DNA from 3 places in the Vibrio sp. 2-Bac 85 genome. Region 3 is predicted to be linked to each of the others. Evidence: predicted binding sites of a transcription regulator. Region 3 holds the regulator's gene; each other region holds the start of a gene.
The links. Region 3 encodes MetJ, which represses methionine synthesis genes. Its sites were predicted from a motif close to TTAGACNTNTANANGTCTAA; they were not measured.

Region 1: the regulator MetJ is predicted to act here: its motif matches at 7,433-7,452, upstream of metA (homoserine O-acetyltransferase MetA).
Region 2: the regulator MetJ is predicted to act here: its motif matches at 6,078-6,097, upstream of MT390_RS13230 (MetQ/NlpA family ABC transporter substrate-binding protein).

What each region holds. Positions count from the first base shown of each region.
Region 1 is NZ_JALAAB010000014.1:97,578-108,556, forward strand. Features, by position in the region: gene gspH (type II secretion system minor pseudopilin GspH) at 1-257, shown strand, start outside; gene gspI (type II secretion system minor pseudopilin GspI) at 261-650, shown strand; gene gspJ (type II secretion system minor pseudopilin GspJ) at 637-1,272, shown strand; gene gspK (type II secretion system minor pseudopilin GspK) at 1,272-2,276, shown strand; gene gspL (type II secretion system protein GspL) at 2,273-3,472, shown strand; gene MT390_RS14460 (type II secretion system protein M) at 3,472-3,954, shown strand; gene MT390_RS14465 (type II secretion system protein N) at 3,973-4,722, shown strand; gene lexA (transcriptional repressor LexA) at 5,095-5,724, shown strand; gene MT390_RS14475 (SCO family protein) at 5,777-6,448, shown strand; gene MT390_RS14480 (GNAT family N-acetyltransferase) at 6,714-7,199, opposite strand; gene metA (homoserine O-acetyltransferase MetA) at 7,476-8,393, shown strand; gene metH (methionine synthase) at 9,269-10,979, shown strand, end outside.
Region 2 is NZ_JALAAB010000012.1:87,549-98,527, forward strand. Features, by position in the region: gene MT390_RS13195 (AAA family ATPase) at 1-304, opposite strand, end outside; gene MT390_RS13200 (hypothetical protein) at 292-819, opposite strand; gene MT390_RS13205 (hypothetical protein) at 829-2,103, opposite strand; gene MT390_RS13210 (NADPH-dependent FMN reductase) at 2,744-3,265, opposite strand; gene MT390_RS13215 (LysR family transcriptional regulator) at 3,398-4,300, shown strand; gene MT390_RS13220 (PEP-CTERM sorting domain-containing protein) at 4,380-4,865, opposite strand; gene msrA (peptide-methionine (S)-S-oxide reductase MsrA) at 5,277-5,870, shown strand; gene MT390_RS13230 (MetQ/NlpA family ABC transporter substrate-binding protein) at 6,117-6,920, shown strand; gene MT390_RS13235 (DUF4870 family protein) at 7,205-7,558, shown strand; gene MT390_RS13240 (DUF1294 domain-containing protein) at 7,570-8,076, shown strand; gene MT390_RS13245 (Gfo/Idh/MocA family protein) at 8,233-9,219, shown strand; gene MT390_RS13250 (PTS fructose transporter subunit IIABC) at 9,343-10,979, opposite strand, start outside.
Region 3 is NZ_JALAAB010000023.1:28,665-39,643, forward strand. Features, by position in the region: gene MT390_RS18270 (heparinase II/III domain-containing protein) at 1-1,894, opposite strand, end outside; gene MT390_RS18275 (heparinase II/III domain-containing protein) at 1,897-4,035, opposite strand; gene kdgK (2-dehydro-3-deoxygluconokinase) at 4,642-5,577, shown strand; gene MT390_RS18285 (bifunctional 4-hydroxy-2-oxoglutarate aldolase/2-dehydro-3-deoxy-phosphogluconate aldolase) at 5,608-6,231, shown strand; gene MT390_RS18290 (hypothetical protein) at 6,315-6,626, opposite strand; gene metJ (met regulon transcriptional regulator MetJ) at 7,000-7,281, opposite strand; gene MT390_RS18300 (class I adenylate cyclase) at 7,428-9,950, opposite strand; gene ygfZ (tRNA-modifying protein YgfZ) at 10,161-10,979, opposite strand, start outside.

The DNA of each region.
Region 1 (10,979 bases), on a different contig from region 3:
ATAATCTAGTGGGTAATGTTTGGGGGGAGTTAGAACAAGCACAAAAAAAAGCTGACTCTGATACTTTTGTAGAGCAATCATATTTAGTTAACATTGACGGTCAAACAAAACAGTCATCTATTAACCCACATGTTTTTATTATGTCTAGTGGTGAAGTGACACCTTTCAGTTATCAATTTTCTAGTACAGAGAATGTATCGCGTAAAATCACAGTTAAAGTGGGCATGAGCGGACAAATTGAATTAATTAATGAGTGATTTATGAGCAAATTATTCACTAATAACGGTATTAAAAAAGAGCAAGGTATGACCTTGCTAGAAGTAATGTTAGCGTTAGTGATTTTAGCTTCGGCTGGTATTGCGGTAATGCAAGCCGCTTCACAATCATTAAGTAATCAAAGTTATTTACAGCAAAAAACATTCGCAATGTGGGTCGCAAGTAATCGGCTTTCTGAACTTAAACTACAACAACAGTGGCCTGAATTACACTGGCGTCGAGAGGAAGTTGAGTTTGCGGATACTAAGTGGTACCTGCGCTTTCAAGGTGTTACCACAGGTAATACAGATTTTAGGGCATTAGATGTTGAAGTGAGTGACCAAAAAGATGGCCAAGCACTGGGGTATATAAGGACTTACATTGCCAAACCATAAGTACCATCAACAGGTTAAACAAAATGGTTTTACCTTAATCGAGATTTTGATTGCCATTGCTATTTTTGCAACATTAAGTCTTGCTGCTTACCAAATATTACAAGGTGTTTTACGCAGTGGAGAAATCAGTCGTGAGCATGATAAGCATTTAGTTGAAATTCAGCGTGGTATGTTATTAATTGAACGCGATTTTGTACAAATGGTGGCGCGTATTTCACGAACAGGTAATGTCGAAGATGAAAATTTACAAGTCTTGTATGCGGGAAAAAAAGTATTGGATTCAGACTCTGAAGGTATAGAGTTTAATCGCTTAGGTTGGACTAACCCACTTAACTTGTTGCCTCGTTCAACTATTTTACGAGTAGGCTATCGCGTTAAAAATAATCAATTACAACGTTTGTATTATTTACACCCAGATACTGTCGCGGGAGAGAAACCGGAGCAACAAGTAATATTAAATGATGTTGATAGTTTAAGTTTTAGATTTTGGGACGATGATTGGATAGATACTTGGAATGCAGATAAAACGATACCTAAAGGTATTGAAATGACTATTAACAGCCAACACTACGGTGAATTAAAGCGAATTTTTATATTACCTGATAGTTCGGTAGAAGATTAATGGCCAGATATCATAAGCAACGAGGTATTGCGTTAATCACTATTTTAATGATTTTAGCGATCATGGTGACCATTGCCGCCACTATGACAGGGCGAATGACCTCTAGCTTGTTGCGGACAGAAGGACTTTCGTATTCAGAAAAAGTATATTGGTATGGGCAAGCCACCGTGGATTTTAGTCGCATGGTATTAGAAGATGATTTTGCCGATAGTGAAGTGATCAGTCTAGATCAAATATGGGCTACGCCAGATATCGTTTTTCCTGTCGACGAAGGATCGATTACCGGTAATATGATCGATTACCGTCGTTGCTTTAATATTAATGCCATTGCCCAAGCTGACCAAGATGAAACTCGTGCTTTACCTATTAGCCAATTTCAAACGTTGCTGATTTCACTAGGTGTTGAAGAGTATGAAGCTGAAATAATTGCTGAGTCTACGCGGGATTGGCTGGATAATAACGATACTGTCGATGTTTCACAGGGTGCTGAAGATAGATATTACGAATCAGTGGGAGTACCACATTTAACCGCTAATCATTTGATGGTTGATGTTTCAGAGTTAAGGGCAATACAAGGGGTTACTGACCAGATTTATGAACGTATAAAACCTTTTTTATGTGCACTACCTGCATCAAATCAGTTGATTAATGTGAATACAGTTAACAAAAAACAAGCGCAAATACTATTTGCTTTATTTCCTCCTGAGTTGCTTATTACGATAGAGGATATTCAATCTATATTAGATGATAGACCAATTAGTGGTTGGGCATCTGTTGATGAATTTTTAGCATCAGAGTTAATTGCCGATAAGTTAATACCTGATGTGATCAGTTCACAGTTAAGTGTAACGAGTGATTTTTTTCAATTATTTGGTTTAGCAGAGTTTGATCAGCGAATAATGGTTTTCAAGCTATTATTTAAAATAGAGAATAAAAAAGCGACTACTATCCGTTTCCAATACGCAGGAGCTGAAGAGGTAGTTGGCATGGAGATGTTCAAGTGAGTGAACAATTAATTATCCGCTTAGCAAGTGAAGCACACCAAACTATCCATTGGTTAGTTTGGTCTGAAAGTGAAAAAGAGATCATTGCGTCGGGTGATTTAGATAATGCACAGGCGTTGAAATTGTTAACGGAAAAAGCGCAGTCTCGGAAAGTTATTTGTTTAGTACCTGGCGTCGATGTCACATTAAAATCAGTGGTAATTAAAGGAACCTATACGCGTCAAATGCAACAAGCTCTGCCTTATATGTTGGAAGATGACTTGGCTAGTGATGTTGATAAGTTACACTTTTCAGTGTTAGCTAAAGAAACAGATTTAGTTGAAATTGCCATTTGTTTTAAGAGTAAATTAACAATGTGGTTGGGTTGGTTAGCTGATGCCGATATTTTTTGTCAGCGTTTGATTCCTGAAGCATTAACATTACCCCTACCTATCGATCAAAAATGGCAAGCATTACAACTTGATCATCAATGGTTAATACGTACTGGTGAATACCAAGCTTGGTGTTGTGAAAGTGATATGTTGAATAACATTTTGCAATTACATTTATTAGATAAACCAGAACAGCAGATTGAAAGTTATAGTGCCATACCCAATGATTGTATAGGACAGTGGCAGCAAAAAGCAGTCATATTGCCAATGCAATTGTTAGCGGAAGGTTGCGTTAATAATCCTATCAACCTGTTAACCGGTGAGTTTAAAGTTAAAAAAGAAGGTAACTTGCAACTTGCTAAGTGGAAGCTACCTGCTATTGCCGCTGTTATCTTGTTTATTGTGGTATTAGTAAATGCTGTTATCACCACAAAACAAGCTGAGCGAAAAACCTTATTAGTAAAACATCAAGTAGAGACTCTCTACCAAAAAGCTTTTCCTAATCAATCACCTTTACGGTACAGCCGAATTAAGAAAAAATTAAAAGGTTTGTTGGCTGAATCATCAATCAGTACGCAGTCAGATGGTTTTTTGCCTATTTTAAATGATTTGATTCCAGTTTTTCAGGCGGTACCTAGCTTACAAATTTCAACGTTAAAATTTAATCGTGAAAACCAACAAATAAGTTTAGCGGTTAGTGCCGATAGCTTTCAGGCCTTTGAATTACTCGCCACAAAAGTTCCTGCTAAATATACGCTTGGCCAAGGGGCATTGAGTAATAATAAAAATCGTGTCAGCGGTGTATTAACGGTGAGGGTTAACTAATGTTTGAACAAATCAAAGAATGGTGGGACAACATTTCAGAAAGAGAGCAACAACTAACCTTTATATCGCTGGTGGTTGTATTTATTGCAGTTATTTATTTTCTTATTTGGCAACCTATTGCGACTAATTTAGCTGCGAGTCAGCAAAAACTACAACGTAGCGAACAAACGTTACAGTGGGTAGAAAGCAATGCCAATAAACTCGTTGTTGCAGGTGTTGGAAATAAGAAGACAACGGCTAGAAAACAAAATTTATCACAGTTGATTAGTAGCACCGCAAAGCGCAATAAAATTGTTATTTCTCGTATTCAAAACCGTAATGGCAGTGTTGATATTTGGATTAATCAAGTTGAGTTTAACCAGTTCTTAAAATGGATCACAGCATTACAAAATCAATACCAAATACAAGTTAATAGTGCTGATTTAAATCAGGATAAAACACAAGGTATGGTTAAGATTAACCGTTTATCATTAAGTTATTAGCATTGTAAAAGGGTTCAAATGAAAGTCAAAATCGCGATACTTTTTGTATTGGTTTACTGTGGTAGTTTGTTAGTTAACCTACCTGCTGCAGCTGTTGTAGGTTGGATGCCAGCTTCAAATGTTAAAATCAATAATGTTTCTGGTAGTCTATGGAATGGGCAGGCCAAGCAAGTAGTTATCAACCCTAAGGTTACGCTTCATAATGTGAAATGGGATGTTCAACTAAAAACATTATTAAATTTAGCAATAGGAGCCGATGTTTCCTTCTACAATGGCCCTAATAAAATGTCAGGCAAAGGTTTTGTAGAATATGGTTTAACAGGTGCGAGTGCGTCAAATGTTATGGTTGATTTAACCTCAGCAGAATTACTCACATTGATACCAACTAAATTACCGGTAAAAATAGAAGGTGATTTTTCTGCGGTTATTCAACAAATAAAGCAAGGTGACCCTTATTGTGAACAACTACAGGGCACCGTGGTATGGCATAATGCTTTTGTTTATAGCCAAATGGGTAATGTTGATTTAGCTTCTCCTTCCGTAGACTTAGGATGTGATAATGGCAATATTACTGCTTTTGTCACTCAAGAGTCTGAGCAATTAAACACTAACTTAGATATTAATCTTGGCGAAGGTGGTATATACCAATTAAATGGTGAAATTCAAGGCACAGATAAACTCCCTCCTTCGATAGCACAATCATTAACTTGGATTGGTCCTAAAAACGACAGCGGTGCCACCACTGTTAGTTTTAAAGGTGTTTTATAAGCTGTTTACTTCGTCTGTATTTACCTGTACTTACTCATGATAACTTCAACGTGCCGTCAAAAATCAGCTTGCCATTCAGTTTACTACCTTATGTAAATTGAATGGTGAGAGTCATAAATAAGCTTCATATATAGAGGCTTGTGGCTTTTTAATATTACTTTTAAGAGTACTTCAAATAATACTTCGAACAGTACTTCCTTTAGCAACTTCTGAGTTTTTTAAATAGATTTAAAGTCATTAATCTATTCAAACTAATATACACCGTATAAATTCCTATAAAAACCACGTGAAAGAGAAAACAGACCCTAGTAATTATCCATGTATAAATATACACTGTGTTTGTTTACAGTTTATTATTGCTTGGAGTTCATAATGAAAGAATTAACCAAACGCCAAGGCGAAGTCTTAGACGTTATTAAAGATCAGATTGCAAAAACTGGCATGCCTCCTACGCGTGTCGAATTAGCGAAAATACTTGGGTTTAAAAGCGCCAATGCAGCAGAAGAACATTTGAAAGCTTTAGCGCGTAAAGGTGCAATTGAAATATTGTCAGGCACCTCTCGTGGTATTCGTGTTGTTAGCGACCATAAAGATAATGAAATAGTGGCCGATGAAGGTTTACCTTTAATCGGTAAAGTCGCTGCTGGTGAACCTATTCTTGCTCAAGAGCATGTAGAAGCACATTACGATGTAGACCCCGCATTATTTCATCCCGCGGCAGATTTTTTACTGCGCGTTGAAGGCGAAAGCATGAAAGATATTGGTATTATGGATGGCGATTTATTAGCGGTGCATAAAACCCAAAATATAAACAATGGCCAAGTTGTTGTTGCGCGTGTTGAAGATAATGTCACCGTAAAACGTTTTTATCGCGACGGTAAGCAGATAACATTAAAAGCAGAGAATGCTTTATTTGACGCCATAAAGGTCGATTTAGAGTATCAATCTTTTGATATTGAAGGGATTGCGGTCGGTGTTATTCGTACTGCAGATTGGATGTAATTGGCAATTAGTGTTACTAATAACCATCTTCCAAACTTATAGTGTGAATTAAATGAAACGTTTAATAATAATTTTTAGTGCTCTGTTAATGATTTTATTTTTTATTATCGGTAGCACCCAATCTTTTCATTTAGTTCACAGTAAAACTACTACTAAAACTAGCACTAAAAATAGTGCCTTAGTGTTACAACAGACACGCCAGCCACTACCTGAATTTGCCTTTGAAAAAGCTGGGAAAGTCGCTTTTACAAACCAATCCTTAAAAGGTAAGTGGACCTTATTTTTTGTTGGTTATACTTATTGCCCCGACGTTTGTCCAACCACGTTAGCAGACCTAGACCGTATTTATCCAAGCTTAGCCAATGATCAAAATACAACCACACAAGTTGTATTTATTTCCGTTGACCCTAATCGAGATAAAGCAGAACAACTGGCAGATTATGTGCACTATTTTAATAAAGCATTTATTGGCGTAACCAGTACCCATAAACAACTTTGGCCATTTGTCACTCAATTAGGTTTAATTTATAGTTTGGTTGAAGAGGGCGAAACAGATGATTTTTATTTAGTTGACCATAGTGCTTCCATTGTTTTAATTAATCCCGAAGGTGAGTTTCATGCCACGTTTAAATCAACAATTAATGCACAGGGCATTAATCATGTTGATATGGATTTAATGGTTGAAGACATTAAAGCAATACAGGCTAACTACCAAAAGCGCTAATGTATTTAGTCAGCTTTTTGATCGCGACTAAATCAGTAGGGCTGTTTACCGTTTAGTTGATCAATCAGCTAAACAGTAGGTAACAGCAATTCCACTTAATAGCTGATCTATCTTGTTGATTAAACTGTATCACTTCTGCGTTAGACACTTTGCAAAGTGCTCAAGCATATGATCCGTAACTAGATTGATTCATTTTTCTGTTCAATATCAGATCATATACTGAATGTAATTAACGCTATAAAAGCTATCTTTAGATGAGAGCCGTTTATAATTTTTTTGTCCAAAATAATGCACTACCAAACTCAGGATCAAGCTGATAATCAGAAAAGCCAAGACGCTGATAAGCTTTGCAAGCAATGGCATTACCACTTAATACTTCTAACGTTATTTTGCAGCAATCTTGCTGTTTTGCGACTTCTTCAATTTTTTCAAATAAATGTTTAGTAAGGCCTTGGCCTCTAAAATCATTGTGTACGACAACATCATGAATATTAAATAATGGTTTACAGGCAAAAGTAGAGAAGCCTTCTATCGCTGTTAATAATGCAGCTGGATGGTTACCACTAAAAATTAAAACAATAAAAACATCATTTCTAGCAAGCAAGTTTGTGATTAAATTCTCTTTAGCAAAGTCACTCAAGTCTTCACCTCCACCCATTGGATCACAAGCATAATGCGACATTAAGCTTAAATAAGCCTGTGCATGTTGTGCATTATTTAAGTCCGCTACAACCGTTTGAATATTAAGCATTACTATTCCTTTTGTTTTTAATTATTGGTGTTTTTTTAGTCTAACTAATGTATCGAACTTATTCTACATAAAGTGAAGATAAGGTCGTGGAAGCATTAGCCGCACTAAAAATCGTGAAGGATCAACATAGAGAATAGTTAACTTTTGATAAGAAATAAGGTACTAAAAGTACAGGTGAAAAATAAATACAGGTGCTAAATTAGATTTAAGTATTTAAAAAAGTTATTTTAATGTTAGACTTCTAGATGTCTAAAAGGCCATTTTAAGGAAGTAATTATGCCAATTCGTATTCCAGATGATTTACCTGCATCAAGTATTTTAAAATCTGAAAATATTTTTACGATGTCAGAAACACGAGCTAGCCACCAGAACATTCGTCCTTTACGCGTTCTGATCCTTAATTTAATGCCTAAAAAAATTGAAACTGAAACGCAACTCATGCGTTTATTGTCTAATACTCCCTTACAAGTTGATATTGAACTGTTACGAGTGGATGCCAGAGCAACACGAAATACGCCGCAAAAGCATTTAGATAAGTTCTACGGTGATTTTGAGCGGATCAAAAATCAAAAATGGGATGGCTTTATTATTACTGGTGCGCCACTAGGCACCATTCCATTTGAAAATGTATATTACTGGGAAAAGTTCACGGAAATAGTTAACTGGTCTCGCCATAACGTTACCTCAACGCTATTTTTATGTTGGGCTGCACAAGCCGCATTAAACATACTTTATGGGTTAGAGAAAGAAACCCGTGATGATAAGCTCTCTGGTATCTATTCACATCGAACGTCATATCATCATCACCCATTAGTAAGAGGGTTTGACGATGAATTTTGGGCTCCATTATCTCGTTATGCTGAATTTAATAGTCGCACCATTAAAGACAAAACAGATTTAACAGTATTTGCAGATGCACCTGATGCGGGAGTCTATCTTGCGGCAAGTCCTGATTGTCGTCAGGTTTATATCACTGGGCACCCCGAATACGATGCAAATACATTAAATAATGAATATTTACGAGACCTCGAAGAAGAGTTAGATCCGGTCATGCCGATTAACTATTATCCGAATGATGATGAGAATGAAATTCCACATGCAATTTGGCGTAGCCATGGAAATCTCTTATATAGCAATTGGTTAAATTACTGTGTTTATCAGGTAACGCCATACGATCTCAGTGACTTAATATAAATTTTGTAAATAATTTATAAAGATGAAAAGTAGTACTGGAAAAGGTAAAAAGCTCTCCTATAATTATTAGTAGCTAAGAGAGCTTAAGAGGAGTAAAGTCAAAGATAGGCAATGCTTCTGCGCAGTTAGCAGGTTGGTTATTCAGGAAGCCTAGTTGTTAAAAGCAGCTTCACAATTGCATTAAATGCACTTGACCAATTTAAGCATTTTCACGTTAACAAACATAAAACGGAGGTATAAGATTATTTTAAATTTTACTCGTACCAGTGTACTAAAACCGTATCAAAAACTGAGTTATTAATTTAAACACTCACCTACCCAACGGGGTAACTAGATACAGTTTTAGAAGTTAATACTGGTTGTATTCATTAATACAGGAGGATTAATTATTTTTACGTTTTATCATTTTATTGAAAGTGGGTGTCAGAGTTAGGAGTTTACATTAGTTAACTCATTGCCAACGGGCGTTTCTAACATTCACTTTTATCAAATTAGATAGTGGATTATTTGTAAAGTTTTACTAATATCAAGTGAGTTTTTATTATCGATATTAGTACCCCTCTTAATAGTCACAACTCAATTGTTCTTTATATTTTAAAGCGAGCTAAGCAGCTCGCTTTTTTTATATACAATTTTTACGATTCGATTGAAATCTTCCGCTTTAAGCTAATCCGTTTTTTCTGCACAGTATAGAGCACTCACCTAATATAATTGCTATTACTTTAGTGAATATATGACCTGTTTCAACCATCAAAAAATTCATAATTTATAACAGAATATTTCAAGATAGAAATGGCTTTGAAAGGTTATGAGTACAAGTTTTATGCTATTATTCACCCTCATTTTTTACTCAGAAAAAAGTAGCAGGGAACTCTATGTCGATAAGTGATCGTAGTGCATTAATTAAAGCACAGTTAGAAAAGCACATTCTTCTGATCGATGGTGGTATGGGAACCATGATCCAGGACCATAAATTTGAAGAAGCTGACTTTCGTGGCGAACGTTTTAAAGACTGGAAAAGCGACTTAAAAGGCAATAACGATCTATTAGTTTTAACGCAGCCAGAAGTAATTGCTAATATTCACCGTGAATATTTAGATGCGGGTGCAGACATTCTTGAAACCAATACATTTAACGCAACAACCATTGCTATGGCTGATTATGCGATGGAATCTATTTCTGCTGAAATCAATTATGAAGCCGCACGTATTGCGCGTCGTGTTGCCGATGAAAAAACCGATGAAACACCTGACCGTCCTCGTTTTGTCGCGGGTGTATTAGGTCCAACAAACCGCACTTGTTCAATCTCTCCTGATGTTAATGATCCTGCTTTTCGTAACGTTACTTTTGACGAACTGGTTGTTGCTTACATTGAATCGACTAAAGCCTTAATTAAAGGTGGTAGTGACTTAATTCTGATTGAAACTATCTTTGATACTTTAAACGCAAAAGCCGCTGTTTTTGCAGTTGAAACGGTATTCGAAGAGCTCGGTTATAAAATTCCTGTGATGATTTCCGGTACGATCACCGATGCATCGGGTCGTACATTATCAGGTCAAACAACAGAGGCCTTCTACAATTCATTGCGTCATGCTGAACCCCTAACATTCGGTTTAAACTGTGCTTTGGGCCCCGATGAGTTACGCCAATATGTGCAAGAAATGTCGCGTATCTCAGAAACTTATGTTTCTGCACATCCTAATGCCGGTTTGCCAAATGCCTTTGGTGAATATGACTTAGAAGCCGATGAAATGTCGGTGCATATTAAAGAGTGGGCTGAAAGTGGCTTTTTAAATTTAGTGGGCGGTTGTTGTGGTACAACGCCTGCGCATATTAAGGCGATGGCTGATGCCGTTGCGGGTATCAAACCGCGTGAATTACCAGAGATTGAAGTTGCTTGTCGTTTAAGTGGTTTAGAGGCATTAACTATTCGCTCTAGCTCACTTTTTCAAAATGTTGGTGAGCGAACAAACGTAACGGGTTCTGCCCGTTTTAAACGTTTAATTAAAGATGAATTATACGATGAAGCGCTTGAAGTCGCCTTGCATCAAGTAGAAGCAGGCGCAGATATTATCGATATTAATATGGATGAAGCGATGCTTGATTCATTATTTGCGATGAAGCGTTTCTTAAACCTATGTGCTTCTGAACCTGATATTTCACGTGTGCCAATCATGGTCGATTCTTCTAAATGGGAAATTTTAGAGGAAGGCCTTAAGTGTGTTCAAGGTAAAGGTATCGTTAACTCAATCAGTATGAAAGAGGGCGTTGATAACTTTATTCACCAAGCCAAATTGATTCGTCGTTATGGTTTTGCCGTAATTGTGATGGCCTTTGATGAAGATGGACAGGCAGATACGCGCGAGCGTAAATATGAAATTTGTAAGCGTTCTTATGACATTTTAGTTAACCAAGTTGGCTTTCCACCGGAAGATATCATTTTTGACCCTAATATTTTTGCTATTGCCACGGGGATCGAAGAGCATAATAACTATGCTGTAGACTTTATTGAAGCAGTGAAAGATATTAAAGATAACTTACCTCATGCAATGATTTCTGGCGGTGTTTCAAACGTATCTTTCTCAT
Region 2 (10,979 bases), on a different contig from region 3:
CCGATAGTATTTTAATTTTATTTTCTTTGAAGTCACGTACTAGATTAAATGATTGCCCAGATAACTTAACATCAAGTTCCACAAAGTTATTTGTGTCATCAACAATCTCTTTATGCTCTTCTTCACTTCCTTTAACAAATTCATCGACTTTTCCACCTAAAGCAAAATAAATTAGATTAAGTAAAGTAGACTTTCCTGTTCCGTTTGGCCCCTCGATTATAGAGATCGTTTGATCAAACTTAGGAGAAACATAACTATAATTATTACCAAAATAGCTTACTTGATTTATTCTTATTGAACCCATACACGTAGTCCTTTATTGGTGTACACCTTCTCAACAAACGTCTTAAGTCCTATTACTGAGACTCTATTTAAAGACTTTTTTAATTCAGTAATATTATTTAACTCTTTTTCAAAAATATTTTTATCAAAAAAGTCTTTTGGGATATTTTTATTGAGTATTTTAACATTTAGCACTTCAGGTGACTTTGTTTTTACGACCTCAATATACCCTTTAATTTCCATAGTTAACAGTAACTTATATACATCCTTAGTATGAAATTCCCCCTTAGTATATGAGGTGTATAACAAGTCTCGATCCCTTACATTCGCAATATGTGACTCATTATTTGCATTTATAATACTTACAACCGAACTAGAAGAAATAATATGTATTAAATATGACAACTTTCGATGATCATTAAAAATCCGGCTTTTCTTTGCTGAAAACTCATTAAGACAAAGAATTAACAAATAAGTCATATAATAGTAATCTTCACCCGATAAGTGATTAAGCTTTCTTATTTTTTTGTTATCCATTTCTAATACCTATGAAATATCGTCAAAAGCTAAAAAACAATCGTCAAATAAGGATAAAACTATGCCTTTTAAGCTATGACGATCATTGATACGTATTTTGTACGTTTTTTTCCAATCACTTATTTGTTTTTCAGCAATACTTACTATTTCTTCCACAATATGATCTAACTCTTCTTCTGAATGTTTTTTAGTAAAATCTAATGCCAATTGTCCAATAAACTCTTCACCAATCTCAAAAACTTTATATCTTAATGATACATACTCTCTTCCGAACTCAGCACCTGTAATAAGTTTAGAGTTAGTAGCTTGCCGACTTAACCTGCTCAAAGTCTTAGTTGTTATTACGTCAGAAACAGCTTTGTACTTATCTTTCAAGTTACGGGCATCTTCACTATCTAAAGTGGCAAATGCTTTCCAAGCTGGATCGGTTGGCTTGTCATCTTCAATGTTACCACCAACTTTTAAAAAGATATTTTCAATATCAGACGGGTTAATAAAGCGGCCCATCTTACTTTTACTAAATTGTCTTTTTTCAAGAAGTCCTCTGCATGCTTGTAGTATCAGCTCTTCTTTACCTTTATGATGAATTATTGAATAAAAATTCTGACATTCCTTAATTTTTTCAACAGCTGCATTATCTAGGTACTTGTCTGAATCATCGAATACCCACTCAATTTGCGACAAAAAAGTTTGGAATTTCTCATCAGTCCAAGAAGATACCTTTGAAAAAAATCCTGAATATCCTTTAACGTCACCATTTTCATCTAAAACTTTGTACTGTTTCTGGTATTCCTCAAGAAAAAGCACTTTTGATACTTTAATTTCTTCATCACTTAATTCATTACCATTAACTATTTTATGAAGAATTGAATACTCTTTTTCTTTTTTTACATTACTTACGTCAATGCCTAATTCAGCCAATAACTCTTTTCCAAGCTTTTCTTTTGCTACTTTAGCGCAACAATAAACGGAGAATTTAAGGGATCTTTCATCTTCTAGAAACTTCAAATGCTGATCGGCAAAAGCAACAAGTGTATTTTTGATTGCATGACTATTAAAGCTAATAGCCTTTGAATAGGATTTATTTTCTTCTAACTTGTATTGAGCACCACTAGAAGAGTCATGAATTAGCAAAGAGTCTTCTATAAACTCTACCGCGCAATATACTGGTTCATCGCCAAATTGTTTTATGTGTTCAAGTATACGAATAACAGCACGATTTTTCTGAAAATATAGACCTTTCCCTGAAGTTTTTACAGCTTCCCTGTTTGTTGTTTCTACCATAACGTCCATTTATTCTTAGTTAATATTAATGATCTTAGATTCAGTAATAAGTGTAACCGGCTATATATGCGATAAGAAAATAATTATGATAAAGCTACCATATATTACTTATTAAGGTAACGTTAATAAAACCTGTATTTTTAAATGAATGGTGGTTTATTTATCTGAATAAAAATAACTATCTATATTATTTATTTGAGATAAATATTTTATGCTTAAATTTTCTTAACATTATGGTGATCATATCGTCAGGAGGAGAATAAATTAATACCAAGTGATAAAAGGACTGGGTGTTAAATCTAATGATACTTAGCGAGTTATTGAAATTTAATAACTCTACTTCATTAAGCAATCCTTTTTATAGACCAATAAAAAGTTTCAATCTTTATTGTCTTTTTTTGGAAGTGTGATTAATTTAAAGTATGTAAGTTTCAATCTTTATTGTTTCTTTTTGTTTTTATAAAGAGTATTAATAAGGGCTTAAAAGGAAAAAAGTTTCAAACTTTATTGTCTACCTACATTATGATCATAAAAAAACCGACGTTAGTCGGTTTTTTGTTATTAGCGATTCAAGCACTGTTATTCCTATTTTAAAAGCTTAAGTCATATCATTTCGCTTTTTAATATTTGAATCTAAGTTTTACAGCTTATCAATGACATTCATTATTTTATCAACCAAGTCTTGGTTGGTTAATTGGCCATTTTCTAGATCAAAATTATCGTAGAAACTAGGTACTGAAATGGCACCTTTCACCTCGGCTGCAAAAAATGGTGCGGAAGCTTGTGCTGATGCTAATACGCTAGCGGCACCACCAGGGCCCGGTGAAGTTGACAACATAATGACCGGTTTGTTTTGGAATAGTTTTTGATCAATACGAGACGTCCAATCAAATAGATTTTTATAAGCCGCAGTATAAGAACCGTTATGCTCTGCAAAAGAGATAACAATCACATCAGCTTCACCCAATTTTTTATAAAAGGCTTTAGCCAGCGCTGGTTGTCCTAATTCTTTTTCACGGTCTTCATTAAATAGTGGCATTTCATAATCGTTGATATCTAACAACTCTACTTGTGCGTTGTTAATTTGTTTGGCTGTGTAATTAGCTAGCTGTTTGTTAATAGAGCTTTTGCTACTTGTTGCTGCGAATGCGAGTACTTTCATTATTATTTCCTGTTCTTTCTCTCAGTGGATGGATACACTTTAAATTATTATCATTTGTTGAGTAATAGTCGTTTTGTGCATAGATTGTTTCCAAATGACTTGTAGTTGTCTATTTAAATAAAAGGTGATGTGATGGCGAATAAAAGCAAATTATTTGATGGCATGGTTGTTTTTGTTGATGTAGCAAAATTAGGTAGTTTTACCTTAGCTGCAGAGAATAGTGGACATTCCACCTCTTACATTAGTAAAGAAGTGAATAAGTTAGAAGCGCGTTTGGGTATTCGCCTATTACATAGAACCACACGATCCTTGAGTTTAACGCAGGAAGGTGAGTTGTATTTTCAATTGTGCCAGCAACTCATTGAAGATGCCGAACAAGCAGAAAATAGTATTAGTGGTAATCAAGGGGAGCCTAGAGGAAAGCTACGCATAAGTTGTCCTATCTCCTATGGTTTGTCTAACCTGAGTCCTGTCTTGAGTCGATTTACTGAAAAGCATCAAAAAATCCAACTTGAGTTAGAACTAAATGATAGAAAAGTAGACCTTATCGCCGATGGTTTTGATGTCGTGATCAGAGCCTCTACGCAGCTCGAAGACTCTAGTTTAATTAGTCGCAGGGTGAGTCAATCAGAAGCTTTAGTATTAGCTTCTCCTCGCTATTTAGCGAAACACGGTACCCCAAAACACCCCTATGATTTAGATCGTCATAAAATCATCAGTTATAGTAATTTGAAGCAACCTAATATTTGGCTATTCCGTGATCATCAAGGAGAAACCATTCAGGTTCATGTTGAAAGTCATGTACTAACCAATAATGCGACCTTGGAAATAGACCTAGCCGTTGCCGATCAAGGCATTATTCGCGTGCCACAATTTGCCTTAAAAGATGAAGTGGAAACAGGGAAATTAGTAGAGATTTTCTATGATTGGCCTAAGCCGCCAATAGGGGTTTATGTGGTTTACCCGAGTAGAAAGCATATGTCAGCCAAGGTACGTAGTTTTATTGACTTTGTGATCGCAGAGCTAGGAGACTAGATTAATTATTTATTCATCAAGGATATTAAATATAAAACCTCGGTGGTGACCGAGGTTTTAAAGTTATATTAATAAGTTATTATACTTTTTTCTTTTTTCGAGAAAAACCAAGTCCAGCCAAACCTAAGCCCAGAAGAACAATGCTAATTGGCTCCGGTACAGAAACTACATTAGACAACCAAACGTAATTAACATAACTATTATTCAACCCATCATTAACATATGCAGAGTGCGCTGTGTTAGAACCACCCGGATTAGCATATCCATCTCCATTGACATCAAGAGAATAATTTTCATTAAACTCCATACCTGAATGCTCCCCCCAACCATCATACCAGCCTGTATGAGTAATATCTGCATAGTTAAATGATTGAAAAGTTGATATGTAATAGTCAGATGAGTTACCACCAAAAATTAAAGCTGCTGCATCTGTTGCTGAATACACATCTGGATTTGCTGACCAGCTCGGTCCATCATTAACCTCATAAGAGCCTACATAAGTAGGTATTGCTTGCACGTTTAAAGAGGCTGTAATAAGTGCAATTGAAGCGATTAGTTTTTTCATTTTTATTTCCTTCCTTGAATGTCACTACCCTTAAGCAAGTAATGCGCCAAAAATATAACCAATTGGTTTTATTCCTTATTAGGTATTTTTAAGAAGGTGTAGATGATTAACTTGTAAATTTATTCGACAAATTATTTTGGTTTATTTGTTAAATGTAATAAGAATAGAAGATTTACGATCTGATGATATGCTTGCCTGAACCCTTATTAAGGTTTTGTTTTTTGGTTGATTTTTTATTGTTACAAATATCTAGTTGAAGACTGGCTCTTATTTAGCATCTATATTTAATTATTAATGAAATAATTTTTATCAATGTCAGGTCTACTTCCTTATATCAATATAGGTTTTTATTCATTGATGGCGTTTATTTACAATAATTTGAATCCAAAAAATTCAACAAGGCGATATTTTATGAAAAAAATATTAGGGTTAGTTTTATCAACATCGATGCTTTTTTATGTGTCATTAGCAAATGCGGATAAAGCCGTATTAGCGGGTGGTTGTTTTTGGTGTATGGAATCTGATTTTGAAAAATTACCGGGGGTGACTAATGTTGTGTCTGGTTTTACTGGTGGCACGTTAGATAACCCAACTTATCGAGGCAATCATCAAGGGCATTATGAAGCCGTTGAAATTACTTATGATGCCAAGCAAGTGAGCTATCAACAGATATTAGATCATTACTGGGTAAATATTGACCCCTTTGATGGAAGAGGGCAATTTTGTGATAAAGGCGAAAGTTATTTAAGTGCTGTTTTTGTTGCAAACGAACAGGAGCGAGCATTGGCTGAAAAATCTAAACAGGCAGTGATTGCTGAATTCCCTAAGCAAAAAGTTGTAACACCTATTTTAGATAGCAGTACTTTTTATCCTATTAAAGGAGCTGAAAGCTACCATCAGGATTATTATAAAAATAGTCCGATACGTTACAAAGCTTATCGTTGGAACTGTGGGCGAGACCAACGCTTAAAAGAGATTTGGGGTGATCGCGCTACCCATGGCTAATCTGATGTTGCTAATTGATAGCTGCACTTGAATTAATAAAGCAATGAATTAATAGAAAACGATGAAAACGGCTAACTCAATTGAGTAGCCGTTTTTTGTTTTTAGTGGCAAAAATAAAGTAATAATATCTATTACTTATAACCATCCGTTATATCAAGCACCGTTAAAATAGTTATGACTATTATAATCTTTATTGTATCATCTTATTTAGACGTCTATACGGCCATTTATTTAAAGGAACTGAAAATGTTTAATAAGAAAATCTCAAGGTTATTTTATCTTTTACCCCTAGTGTTTGGATTAGCTGCCTGTGGGCAAGAAGAAAACACTGAAGTGATTAAAGTAGGCGCAACCGTTGGTCCTCATGCTGAAGTTATTGAAGCTGTCGCTATTGAAGCGGCTAAGCAAGGTTTGAACGTTGAAGTTGTCATATTTTCTGATTATATCACGCCTAATGCTGCGTTAGCGGATGGTAGCCTGGACCTTAACAGTTACCAGCACCAACCTTTCATGAGTAACTTTAATAGTAACAGCGAGCAAAAAATTGTTTCTATCGGTCATTCTATTTTAATGCGTATGGGTATTTACTCGACTAAGTACAAGTCGATCAATGATTTACCTGACAACGCAAAAATTTCAATTCCTAACGATCCAACCAATGGTGGTCGTGGTTTACTGTTATTAGCTGATGCAAAACTGATCACGTTAAAGCCAGATGCTGGTGCAAAAACGACGGTTTACGATATTGTTGAAAATCCTAAAAACTTTCAATTTATTGAAGTGGAAGCGGCACAATTACCACGTACTTTAGATGATGTTGATGCATCGGTTATTACTATGAATTACGTTATGTCTTCAGGTTTAAATCCTGCTGAACAAGGTATTTATTTAGAAGCGAAAGATGCGGAATTTGCTGTGATGAATGTTGCTGCGCGTGTACAAGATAAAGACAATGCAACTTATAAGAAGTTTGTTAAGATTCTTCAATCTGAAGCAACACGTCAATTTTTAGATAAAACATACAAAGGCACGATTGAAGCTGCGTTTTAACCTATCAAGATAAGCACAAATAATCACTGGCTAACACTTCAAAGCCAGTGATTCCTACCTCCTGTAACTAACCTTCTGTTCGTGTTATTTTTATGCTGTAATGCATTAAAATGGTAACTGCGTATTAAGATAAGTAATCGTTTCAACCTCTGTGCTGATTTAAAACATGAGTTCATGAGTATTAATGCCTTTGATAGCAACCTCTGATAGCTTTGTGCTTAATAAAATGATCAATTCTTTAGACGAATTGCCCTGATATAAATGAAAAATTAAAAGAGATTAAAATGAACGATTTACGCTCAAACTTGAGTTTATCTATTGAAGATGATGCAGCAAAAACCAGTGCGCTAATTGGTTATGGTTTGATGATTCTGGGTATGTTTACCGGCATATTTTGGTTAATCGGTGCTATTTGGGTAATGGTTAAAAGAGAAGATGCACGGGGTACTTTGTTTGAAGATCACTATACCAATATTATGAGTACGTTTTGGTGGGTATTAGCCTGGTCAGTAGTGGGAGTGATATTAGCTTTCTTTGTTGTGGGTTATTTTGTTTTGTTTGTGACTTGGGTGTGGTCTATTTATCGCATTATTAATGGCTTAGCTAAAATCACTTCCAATAAACCTTATACAGCTTAGTTAGAGAACCTATGAATTATCATTACCTGCCTATATATTTGGCTATTGTAGGTTTAGCTGTTTCTTATTTTCTTGGATACATGCCACTCTTCATTTTTGTTGTTTTTGCGGTTGCTAGCCTAGTGACTTATTTCATTTATGCAAAAGATAAAAAAGCAGCGCGTCTTAATCGATGGCGAACGCCTGAAAAAACCTTACACTTTTGTTCTATTTTATGTGGTTGGCCGGGGGCAATTATCGCGCAACAGAGGTTACGCCATAAAAGCCAAAAGCAATCTTTTAGAGTGATGTTTATGTTCACGCTGTTGCTAAATGTTGCGCTTATTGCCAGCCTACATACAGTACAAGGTGCGACTTTATTACGTCAATTTACTCATCAATTACAAAGTCATGTGATCATTCATATCCACCAGCCACAGCTTCAACAAACGTTATCATTGCTATTAGCCTTTCGAACTGATGATTACATTTATAAGCAAAGTGATACGTTTTATATTCGTGAAAGCCGCATAAAATAACGTGGTATTGCCTTGTCGCTCGTTTTTCTTGCTGCTAACAATTTCTAGCTGGTGGATGTCATCCTATAATCCAAATTTTTCACTGTGCGGACGTGATTCGGGTTAGATCATGATATATTCAGGCATAATTTTTATATCAAAAGCACTGGAGGAAAGATGTTACGTCTCGCTATTATTGGTACCAACTGGATCACTGAACGTTTTGTCGAAGCTGCGATAGCATCTCAAGAGTTTGAATTAACAGCAGTGTATTCTCGAGATACAAAGCGTGCACAGGCATTCTCTGCTCCTTTCAATGGTGCAGCTGTTAGTTTTACTGATTTAACAGAAATGGCTAAAAGCGATGCCTTTGATGCCATCTATATTGCTAGCCCAAACTCACTACATTACGAACAAAGTATTCTGATGCTAGAGAATGGCAAACATGTCATTTGCGAAAAACCTGTGGCTTCCAATATAACCCAAGCTGAACATATGTTCGAGGTTGCTGAAAAAAACAATGTAGTATTGTTTGAAGCATTTAAAACTGAATATCTACCTAACTTCGCTTTAATCACTGAACACTTACCTAAATTAGGTCGCTTACATAAAGTCAGCATTAACTACTGCCAATACTCATCTCGTTATCAGCGTTATCTTGATGGAGAAAATCCAAATACCTTTAATCCTGCTTTTTCCAATGGTTCAATTATGGATATTGGTTTTTATTGTGTATCCAGTGTTGTTGCTTTGTTCGGTGAGCCATTAAAAATAAAAGCGAGTGCGCATTTACTTGACTCGGGTGTCGATGCACATGGAGCTGCTATTTTTTATTATCCTGATTTCGAAGTGGTGATCCGCCATTCTAAAGTCTCTGATTCAACGTTACCAAGTGAGTTACAAGGAGAGGCGGGAGTGATGTTAGTTCCGCATATTTCTGAGTGTGATCATATTTCTCTACAGCGTCGAGGAGAAGCAGTGCAAGAGTTTAAAGTTGCACAGGTTGAAAATACTATGACCTATGAAGCGAGTTTTTTTGCTCAGCAAATTAAACAGGGCAAATTATGTGAAAAAGCCAAGGCAAGAGCATTGAGTGTTTCTCGTATGACAACTGAGATCCGCCGCCAAACAGGGGTTGTATTTCCAGCTGATAAAATTAATTAAGTTTATTAGCGAGAAACATAACTCTCTACTAAACGGAAAGAATAGACTCCGTTGGCAGTAACGAAAAAAGGCAGATAATGGGAACATTATCTGCCTTTTATGATTTAGCTTATACGCTAAGTTTTATGCGCTTGCTGAAGTCAGCTGTTTTGCTTTACGTGCAATGCGCATTTTTTTCAATGTAACACAAACTAAGGCTGTCACGACTGTGCCCGTTGCCATACATATAATCGCCATCACTGGTTTGTTCATTGCGCCAAGTAAGACGACAACTGGCCCGCCATGAGCAACACTGTTGGTGATACCAAAGGAGAAAGCCATTACTGCGCCGACCATTGAGCCTAGTACGTTGGCAGGAATGACTGATAGAGGATCCTGCGCTGCAAAAGGGATTGCACCTTCAGAGATACCAACGAGACCCATCGCACCGGCTGCTTTACCCGCTTCGATTTCACTGTCTTCAAATATTTCTAGTTTACGGCCAATCACGGTGGCTAATGCCATACCCAGTGGAGCAATTGGAATAGCGACTGCCATTGCACCCATAAACTGAGTTTGGCCGCTTGCGATCATGCCTACGGAGAAGAGGAAAGCCACTTTGTTAAATGGTCCACCCATATCAAAGCCTGCCATGCCGCCTAATACAATGCCTAATAAAACGACATTACCGGTACTCATTTCAGTGAGGACTGCGTTTAACCATTCCATTAAATTGGCAATAGGTGCACCAATAACAAAAATAAATAACGAAGCGATAAAGACGGTACCTAAAATGGGCGCGATCATAATCGGTACAAGTGGCGCAACCATTTTGTGGTACTCACGTGTTGCAATAAAGCGCACAAAGTAACCCACTAATAGGCCTGCGACAATGGCTCCGATGAACCCAGTTCCTGCCGAAGCATCGTAAAACGAACCATTGTTAGCAATCCAACCACCAATGAACCCTGGAGCAAGCGCTGCACGATCGCCAATGGCATAGGCAATGTAACCGGCCAAAATAGGTATCATAAGGGTAAAGGCAACGACACCTACATTAAGTACTTGATTCCATAAACTGCCTTCAGGAATTTGCATGCCATTAGCTGTCGGCTCTCCCCCCAAAGCAAGCGATAGCGCAATCATTAAACCGCCGGTGACCACAAATGGGATCATATGCGATACACCATTCATTAAATAACGATAAAGGTTAGATCTACCTGAAGTTGCAGAGGAATTGTTTTGTGATGAGTTTTTTGAGTCAGCTTGGTAAGCAGGTGCATCCAATGCTTGTTGAATAACTGCTTTACCATTACTAATCGGCGCTTTGACTGGGGTTTGAATGAGCTTTTTACCATCAAAGCGAGTCATATCAACCTGCTTATCACTACTTACAACAATCGCCACAGCGCGTTCAATTTCTTCTGCTGTCGGTGCGTTTTTTACGCCAATAGAACCATTGGTCTCTACTTTAATTTCGTACCCCATTTGTGCCGCTGCTTTTTCTAATGCTTCCGCTGCTAAATAGGTGTGAGCAATGCCAGTTGGGCAACCCGTTACACCAATAATGAAGCCTTTATCCAAGGCGACTTTATCGGTTATTTCTTTTTTCTCTAATAATAAAGCGAGTGCCTGTTTAGTTGATGTCGCTTTATGCATTGCATCAATAAACCCATCTTCAATTAATTTAGAGGAGAGTTCTGCTAAGACTTCTATGTGATGATCAAAACCACCATCGGGAGAAGCTATCATGAAAAATAGTGTTGAATTTTTACCATCTT
Region 3 (10,979 bases):
CTGCTTTTTGGCGAAGAATGAACATTGGCTCATTACGTAAGTTGAAGTCAGGATCATTCGCACCAGTACGAGCAAAGATAACTTCACTGTCTTTATTTGCACTGCTGATCAATGAATAGTAACTATTTCCCATTAACCAAGTTGTTAGTGATGAACCCTCTACTTTACCTTGACCAAGATTCCAAAGGTGTTGGTAACCATGGTCATCACCTACTGTGCTTAAGCTTTTATGTGCTTGATATTCAAAGTTAGTACGAATGATTTGGCCTTTGTAATGAACAGGATAATCGTAGCTATGCTCTTCTTCACTGATGATGCGGAATAGGTCAATAATCAATGGTTTTTCAAACTCTTCAGACTCAAGCATGATAACCGTACGTTGTTGGTCAACTCCAGCATAGTAATCACGAGCAAATGCACTCATTACTTGTAGTTTCCTATCACTTGTTTCATTACCTAATAGAGTGAAATGCTTTTCGCCATTATGCTGTTGTGCAATCGCTGTACTACCTTGGTTTTGGCTAATTTGATCAACCACAACGGTGTTGTGCGCAATAGTTTGTTTACAGTAGCTTTTGTTTTCAGGAATGTAACGACCACCAAACTTAGGCTCGATGTTAACCCAACGACCATAACCGTAATCATTAATGAATTCTTGGTTATTATTAAATAGGCTTAAATGCAAACCATCAAAATGACCATGATCTAATGCCGAGTGAAGTTTTGCATCACTACCATGCTGACCGTACCAAAGTAGCGCCATGCTATCGTCTGATTTGGCATCACGATGACGAAGAATCGTTACTCCCCCACACTCGCCTTCAGCGCCATCTGTGAGACTTAAGCTGCCCCAGTTAAAGTTTGCTACTTCGGCATTGCTATCTAATGCATTAGATAGGGCTGCGCCAGTGTTATGAACCCAAACATGGTCTTGGTGTTTAGCCATCGCTAATAATGTTTCATTTTGCTCGTAACGGTCGAAACAGATGTTAGTCGCTAATAAAATACCTAGATCTTTAATGTCCATTGTACGAGATGAGTCATTTAATGCGGGTAACGTACCATTAGGGAATGCTGTGGACATGACTGCGTATGCAGTTGTTTTAATCACTTCATCTTTTAATTGGTAGATGCCGACCTCTGGTTGACGACGTTCAATGGTTTCAGCGAACAGGAAGATTGGTCGTAGTGAGAAACGGTGGTAGTACGGACCTTCCATGTAGTAACCATCTGGCGAGAATAATTGCGTTAATTGTGCAATAAAACCACCAGAAACACTGTCACCTTTTAGGCCATAGATTGCTTTGTCGACTGTAGCTTGATCATTGATAGCGTAAGCACAAATACCTGCACTGGCTACTGACCATAAACCGTGGTTATGGATAATATCGAAGTTCTCGGCATAGGTGACAACAAACATTTCAAGCATGACTTTAAACAAGTCATTTTCTATAAGTTGTTGTTGATCTTCTGTTAACTCATGGCGAATACAAGAGTAAGCGCACGATGAATATAGCATCCACATATTTTCGTTTAATGTTTGGTGAAATAAACGACCTGGTTTATTCGAGTCACGGCTAATGTTCAACTCGCGATGCTTATAAACCTTTGCATATTCAACTAACATGGTTGTTGCGTAGTCTAGGTAACGTTTATCTTCAGTGATTAAGTACAAACGACCCGCTAAGTCTAAATGAATATAGTTTTGCTTATGACGGTTATGTTCGTAACCGCCTGCTTCACCATGCCCTGGAATTTCAATACCCATTGGCATGTAAGCTTCAAGTGCTTCAATTTCTTCAGCAATAGAGCGACCAATTAGTGAGTCAGTGCCTACGTATTGACGTAAGTCAGCTGCTTGTTCATAGCTCATTAGTAATGGTTGGTAACTCATGATTAAACCTCTTTACTTTCTACAGCAACAAAACCTTGGAAGCTGTACGATTGATTATTAAATTCGATAGTTGTTTGACTGTCAGCTGTTGCATTACGGTCATTATTAACCATCACTGTGAGTGCAATACCGTCACCTACAAGATCGACAACGGTTGCATCGTCGTTAAAACCAACAATATTAATTGAATGAATTTTACCGCGTGCATCTAAGCTAGCTTCAATCGCTTCATTAAAGTAACCATGCGTTTCTATCACATTAGCAAATAGTGCATTTTTAGCTTCGCGACGTAAAATTAAACTGGTTTCGCTACGTAAGTTAAATGATGGATCGTTAGCACCAGTACGAGTGAAGAATAAAGTATCGTCAGAAGAGGATGCACTTAACCATGTGTAATAACTGCTACCTTGTAACCAACTGACCAAATTTGTGCCTTTTGCTGCTGGGCCTTCACTTTCGTTCCATAAGTGTTGGTAACCTGCATCATCACCCATTGGATTTAATATTGCGTGTTGTTTGTGCTCAACATTGGTACGAATGATTTGACCTTGATACTGTAGGGAGTAGTCGTATTGATGTGTTTCTTCACTGATTAATCGGAATAAATCAATCAACAGTGGTTTTTCTAATTGCTCATGCTCAATTAAAATAAGTGAGCGTTGTTGGTCAACACCAGGATAAAAGCCAACAGCATAAGCGCTCATTGCTTGTGTTTTACCGTGACCAACAAAGAAGTGCGGCGTGCCGTGTTTACTATCAGCTGTATCAACATCAAAGTTGTTTTGACAGCTAGCATCAACAGATACTAAGTTATGTGCGATAGTTTGGCGCGCATAAGATTTATTTTCATCAAGATAACGACCACCAAATTTAGGTTCTATGTTCACCCAACGCCCAAACCCGTAATCACGTAATACTTCTTGATTGTTATTAAAGTAAGTCATCCCTAATGTATCGAAGTGGCCGTGTCCCATACCATGTTGACCATAGTTCATCACGAGTTGGCTAATATCACCCTTTGTATTTTGCATGCGAATAAAGCCTTGTGCACCTTTGTCACCATTAGGACCTTCGCTTAACTCAACACTTGGTAAGCAAGGAGTTTCAACTGAGTCTTGTGCTTGGTAAGCTTGTGATAAAGCAACGCCACAACCACTGATCCAAATTTGTTGTTGAATTTTAACAATACCAAATAAGTTTGTATCTTCAGGATAATGTTTTGCATATAAACTCACGGCAATCACTACACCTTCATCTTTAATATCCATGCTTTTTGAAGCATCGTTTAATGATGGGAATACACCGTTCGGGTAAGCAGTAAATAATAAAGATTGAATTGTTTTACCAATCACTTGGCCTTTAAAGTTAAATATATCTAACTCTGGACGGTATCGTTGAGTTAGCTCCGCTAATAAACATAAAGGACGAATCGCATAACGGTGGTAATAAGGCCCTTCAATGTAATAACCTGAAGGCGCAAATAAATTGCTTAGTTGTGCAAGAAAGCCACCTTGTATGTCATCACCAGCTAAACCATGTAACGCTAAATCAATATATTTCTCTTGTTCAATTGCTGCTCCACATGCCGCTGTTGCCGCAACTGCCCACACACCGTGGTTATGAATGCGATCAAAATCAAAGTCATATTTGACCGTTGCTACTTCTAACATGGGTTCAAATAATTGTTCAATAATGTGTTTGCGCTGTGTCTCAGTTAACCAGTGTTTAATACAGCTATAACCTAAGCTCGAATATAATAACCAAACATGTTCATTTAACATTTGGTGAAACAAACGCCCTGGTGGATTAGTGTTTCTTTGTACTTGAAACCCTAGTGCTAAATATTTATCTGCATATTGAGTTAATAGATCTGCTGCAAATTGTGCATACTTTTCTTCACCAGTGATTAAAAATAAACGACCTGCTTGATCAATATATTTATAATTTTGTTGATGTTTATTATGTGCATAACCGCCTGCAGGGCTGTGACCTGGTACATCAATGACTAAAGAAAGGTAGTTATCTGTATCGATAATAAGTGCATCAAGGCTGCGCCCCATTAAACTTTGCTTACCAAGTTGTTGTTGGATTGCTTTGATTTCTTGTTGGTCCATAAGCACTGCGTTGACGTTGCTAGACATTATTACCTCATTGCATATTTAAGTAAAAGATTCATGTTATAAAGTAATACAAATAAGGCTTTAAATCATAAGTTTTTTTTATTTTTAAGAATGAGATCTCTATTTTTATACTTTTAAATGTATAACACTCACTATTAAATTATTATTTATTTCCTCTTTTTTAATTTTTTAGCTGCTTATTTTCAATGGGTTGGTTATAAATTTTAGAGATATGTTTAATTGATAGATTAAACTTTTATAATTTGGTCTATTTTATCTTTTTGATCTTAAAGTGTTTATTTTGATTGTTATATTCGCTGATGATCTGGATCACACATAGTGTCTTTTTGTATTACAAAATGGCATGCGTAATGTACAATTTAAACCCTATTTAAAGAACGGAAACAAACAGAGATAAGGTTGAGTTAAGCAATTGAAAACAGTTTACTCCAACCAATACCATAATATGGATAAGCACAGTGAAGTAACTTGTGCATAAAATGCTTTTACATTATTAAAAATAAACTGCTGATTTTATAAATAAAACCAGAAATAACTCTGAGATGAGTAATAATTTTAATGAGTAGAGGGTAGTAATGGTTCCATTTTTTATAAAAGAGGTGACTAATGGGTGAGCTAAATATCGCTTTAATCGGCGAATGTATGATTGAATTGCAAGAAATTAATGGTGTTTGGCGTAAAAGCTTCGGCGGTGACACATTAAATACCGCTGTTTATTTATCGCGCTTAAGCGAAGGTAAAGCCGTTAATGTTAGTTACGTTACTGCATTAGGTCAGGATAAAATAAGTCAAGAAATGATTGATAGTTGGTCTTTAGAAGGTATTAATGCTCAGTTTGTACAACGCTCTGCTACTAAGCAACCTGGTTTATATATGGTTGAAACAGATGAAACTGGCGAACGTAGCTTTTTATACTGGCGCGATGATGCCGCTGCAAAATATTGGCTTGAAACAGCGAGTGATGAACTTATTGAAAAATTGCTAGCTCAGGATGCAATTTATTTATCTGGTATTAGTCTCGCAATTTTACCGCTCCAGAGTCGCGAAAAACTTTATGATCTATTGAGTCGTTATAAATCGAATGGTGGTAAAGTTTATTTCGATAACAATTACCGACCTAAATTGTGGGATTCTGCAGAGCAAGCCGCCGAAAGTTTTAAACGAATTCTCTCTGTTACTCATACAGGTTTGTTAACTTTTGATGATGAACAAGCACTTTTTGGTGATACTTGTATTGAAGATTGCCTTGCCCGTACGCGCGCTTTAGGTGTGCAAGAGATTGTAATTAAGCAGGGTGGCAGTGAGTGTTTAATTGTTACAGGTGATCAGTCTACCAGTGTTGCTGCGACTAAAATATCTCCTGAAAATGTAATTGATACAACGGCTGCTGGTGACTCTTTTGCTGCAGGTTATATGTCAAAACGTATATTAGGTGAGTCAAGTATTGTTGCGGCTGAAAAAGGTCACCAGTTAGCAGGTACAGTTATTCAGCATAAAGGTGCGTTAATTGATGTGCAATATACAGCACCTTTTGTCGATTAAAGTTTATTAAAATATTCAATAGGATTAAAAATGACAACATTAAATGAAAAACTACAAGCTCTAAAAGTTATCCCTGTTATTGCAATTAAAGATGCTGACGATGCGGTACCACTAGGTAAAGTATTAGTTGAAAATGGTATGCCCTGTGCAGAAATCACATTCCGTACGCCTGCTGCTGCACAAGCAATTAAAAATATGCGTGAAGCATTTCCTGATATGTTAATCGGTGCTGGTACTGTATTAAACACTGCAACGGTTGATGCTGCAATTGATGCCGGTGTTGATTTTGTGGTTAGCCCTGGTTTTAATCCAACAACGGTTAAATACTGTCAACAACGTAATATGCCAATTATTCCTGGTATAAATAGCCCATCTTTAGTTGAGCAAGCAATGGAAATGGGATTAGATACCGTTAAATTCTTCCCTGCTGAACCTTCTGGTGGTGTTGCAATGTTGAAATCACTAACCGCTGTTTACCCAGTAAACATTATGCCTACTGGCGGTGTTTCACCATCTAATATCAATAACTACTTAGATATTGATGCAGTAATAGCATGTGGTGGTACTTGGATGGTTCCTGCGAATTTAGTTGATAATCGTGAGTGGGATAAAATTGCTGAATTAGTTAAAGAAGCAGTTGCATCTCTAGCTTAATTACTTACTACTGACTTTTATAAACAAAGCCTTGATTATTGATTTAATCGAGGCTTTTTTTTCAGTATTATAAATTGCACTTTTTATGCGAATCTAGGGTTTAACGTACGGCTTCTAAATAAGTTTTTTTTGCAAGCACTACAAAAGTGTAGATAATGATGTTCTTTATTTGATTTTGCTGCTTTATATTGCACCTTATCTGAATGGCAGTAGCAACATTTAACATTTTTTTTCCCTTTGATTTCACAATCAGGATGGATTTTTAAATAATCTTCCAAATAAGGCAGATCTTGCCAATTTTCTACATTAGGTGATTGATGAAATGTAAAATAATAAAGAGAGAGAGCGGCAAATAAACCACCTCCAAAAATAATATACTGAATAAAATCTTGCACTATTACCCCCATTTAAAGCATGCCTGTTAATTGAATAGGACTATTCATGCCTCTCTTCAATTAATCCGTTAATCGATGAAATAATTCATAATCATAGAATATATTTACGGCTCTCATTACGGCCAACGACTATGGCCTGAATTATCATCAATAATTGTAGTTAACAAAAATTATAATGGGTAAATTATTTTAGTGCATGTGAAGAGATCAATTTGAGGTTGATATTTTTTATTATAAAGCTTCTCGCCAGTTTTCGGCAAGGTGGCGAGCGTTAAATTTACACTGTCATATCATATATTGATAATTAAAGATCAGTGGGCGCCTACAACAAAGAAGCAGTATGCTAGTGCATTTTTTGCTACTAATGGAGTATTTATTCTTTCTCTAGTGTGTCCGTTGTCAGCGCTGTTTGCGTTTTATCTAGCTCATCATCCTCAGGCAGCGGTTGCCCTGTGTATGCATGTAAAAATGCTTCACATAATAATTCGCTATTAGTCGCGTGACGTAGGTTATTAACTTGACGTCTAGTGCGCTCATCGGTCAATATTTTAAGGACTTTAGTAGGGATAGATACCGTCACTTTCTTTACTTGTTCACTCTTTTTGCCGTGTTCAGCATAAGGGCTAATATATTCACCATTCCATTTTGTTGACATAATAATAACCTTTTAAAAAATATGCTTCATTTTACCCTGAGACTTTTAACATAGCAATCTGAACGTAAAGAGGGCTAGAAGTCTAGCAATCTAATGCTTACTTTTTTTAATTTGAGCTGAAGTAAATGCTTAATTTTACAGTGGGGCTATTGGCTACTAAGTGCAGACAGTAAATCTTCACTAGAAGTGGTAAGTGTTACGCTTTTAAATGGATTTAAAGATAAGGTTTTATCTTCATTTAGAGTAATGTCATAAAACTGTGGCAAGTTAAAGTTAATTTGATCATCTTGTTGACTGGAAACATGGCTGTTGGAAGCATAAAAACGATTTACGTTCTGTACAAACTCATTTTTAGATCCTGCAAAGTTTAAAAATGTCTCAATATCATTTTCTGCATTGGCAATATAAACATTAAACCCACTGCTATAGTTTTCAAAGAAGAACTGAATCAGACCTTCACTGATATGGGATTCGATCACATTGGCTGTTTGATCAAAGTGTGTATTCTTTAAATTTACAGTGCTCGCCGATAGTTTCTTTTTAGAAATATGGCTATAGATATCTACTGCACTTTCTAAGTGCTGTAGTGAAACGCCTTTACGTTCAAAGTAAAAGCCAAATTTTCTACCACCGGTCCATAATGTTTGTACGGAGCGGGTATGAACAGTATGTAAGCGCAATTGAATAAACTCATTCAACTTACTTCCAAAAGATTGACATATTTGTTCACTAAAATGTCTGCTATAACAAAATAAATCAATTTGGTTAGGCGGTGATGCATCTTGATGCATTTTTGAAAGAATGGTATTCAATGCTTCAACGACTGAGAATTGACTATTAAAGTGTAAGGTACGCACTTCATTCCATGAATTCCGGTAGATAAAGTCGATACTACCTATCAAACTTTCTTTGTGCTCGCCATAGGCCATTACATTATCAATTTGGTTTAGCTCACTTTCTTCAGTATCTTGCCAGTGTCGTGTCGGGTCTTTTTCTACATTTAAGAATATTGATAAATGTTTAATCGCACAGGGGGCACTTAATGCTTTATCACTTGCTTTAGGTTCATAGATAGGAAAAACTGCATATAAATCTTTTGCAAATTGGTTAAGGTTTTTATCTACTAAATCAGAACCTTGGTTATATAAATGCAGCATTGTATCTTCATCATAAAGTCCATTTACATAACTCCAAGCTACTAATTTTGACAAATACGGAGAATAACCAATACAAGGAGTAGTGGCTAACTCAAAGGTATCTAACGTACTGTTAAATAAGTACCAACCCGCTTTATTTTTTCGGTGTTCTGGAATTTGGATTAAGCTGAGGTTATTTTCCATCAAGTTAGGCGAAATATTAGGGTTAATTATAGCGACTTTACCTGGTAACGTTTCATGTGCGGCATAAAGCTTACGTGATAAAATCCCAATATCTTCGGCGCTAATTGATTCACTAATATTGTTGTCACGTGCAAATTTAATCAGATTGCTGTAACTGAGCATTAGCGAGTCGAGTAGTAAATCATTGGCTTGTTGTACTTCTCGAATTTTCCAATTATTACGATTATCTAGGTCTGCTATTTGATTATCAGTCCAACCCCATTCTTTAATCAGCTTGTTTAATATAGTTCGGCGCCAAGCGCTATTATCATTACAAGAAGGCTTAGATATCATCTCTTCTGTTTTAAAATAAAAACAGACTCGAACTAATTCTAGGCGTTGTAAATCATTAATACTGATTAAATAATCGCTCACTTTCTTTAACATTAAGCAATAAGGATCTAACTCTTCATCATAGGAATCTTGTTCTTGAAAGCTTTTTTTGTAGGAGGTTGAAATTAGTTCAGTATTTGGGTATTCCCAAGAATAAGCCTCCATTAAAATAGTTTTTAATGTTGCTTTATAAGGGTTATCAATACCTTTGTACAATTGCCATAACGTGGCACCAAATAACTCTTCCGCGGGCACGCAATGCAACCCACCTAAATCTAACCAATCGTCAATATTGATTTGACCTGTCTGATGTAGCATTTTTACATACTCATCATAATCTTGTTCATGTTGGTGCGGGATTTGACGCCATAAAATGCGTCGACCGGCGACACGCAAAGAGGTGCGATAAAACTCATCCAAGAGCAACATATGTTGCGAGGTACCGCAAGACTCATTACTTAGTTCTGATTGATTGTTAACGCGAAACTTATTATCAGGGATGAGGAAGAAGTTTAATTCGACACCTAAGCTTTCCGCCCAGTAAGTTATTTCCCATGCTTTATTATGAAGCAACGCAACGCGTTTGCTGTCAAGAGTATGTGAATAACAAATCCAAACATCAAAATCACTTTCAGAGCACTGCCCAATAGATGACGTACTACCCATTGCATATAAACCAATAATTTCACAATGTGTCGCTTCATTATCAGGTAATTCGGTAGCAAATAATTGTTGAGCTAATAGTTGGTGTTTTTTGGTTGGGCTAAACTGACAAATACCGGTCGGCACATCGCCTTCGATATAACCGGGCATTGAAGGGGTATTAAAGTGGAGTAATAATGGAAAACTTTGAAAAACATCCGCTTCATCTTTTTTCATTAACGCTAAAGCAGATCTTACGCGTAGCCGAGAAAACTCGTCTGATTTGTCACGTAATTGGATGATTTCTTGATTCAAGCTATGTTCCATTAATACTGGTGTTTATCACACTTCACCATAAAAAAAGTGTGACCATAATAGCATTAATTCATGTTGTTGGAAATATATACCCGTTAGCACTCCGGTATAAAAAAATAATGCATTTGGAGCGGTAACAGGTATGGTTTGATAACTTGAAAGTATCAGAAAATAAAGACAGCCCCTAGAATACCAGAGGCCATTTTATTTTTAATCTTCAGTAATTTGATAAGGAAGTGGAGCATAATAAAGAGTAGAGCCTTCAATCTCTTTTACTTGAAAAATATCTGCAGGATTGGTGTCTTTTGGTAGAACGGCTAAAAGCTCAATATGACCATCTCCATATTGGCATGCAGAAATAATAGTGCCGACTCGTTTCCAGTTATTATTTAATAATACTTCGATTGTTTGTCCTGTTTTTGGGCTTACTGGTGAGCGTCCTGTCAAAATAAATAAGGCGCGTTTATTCGCTCCCCTGTATTTAGCTCGTGCAACAGTTTCTTGGCCGATATAACAGCCCTTTGTAAAGCTAATCGCGTTTAGTGCTTGTAGGTTAAGCATTTGCGGAACAAATTGTGCAGAGGTTTCTGCTTGAATAAAACCTGTGCCTGCAGCAATGTTCATGGCATTCCATAAGCTATCATCGAAGACATCAGCTTTATCTTTTAAGTCGAGTAATAATTCTTCGGCAGCTTCATTTTTCATGATCACTAAATAGCGTAATGAAGGGTAAGGTTGCTTTATTAGTACTGTTCCAGTCTCAAGTAATCGACTATTATCATGAGTCGCAGCAGTATCTACTTGCTCTGCGATATATTGTGCAGATTTACATCCCGCTAAACCAAATGCTTGGTACTCTGTTTCTTTTTGTATGGTTACTTTTGAGAAAGCGGCGTATTTTTTTAATTCCGGTAATTGCACCGTTGATACAGAGCTGGGTTGAACTAATAAAATACGATCTTCTAAAATAATAACCCGTGCAACACTCCATGCTTTACCTTGAGGATTACAATGGGCAGCTAAAGTTTG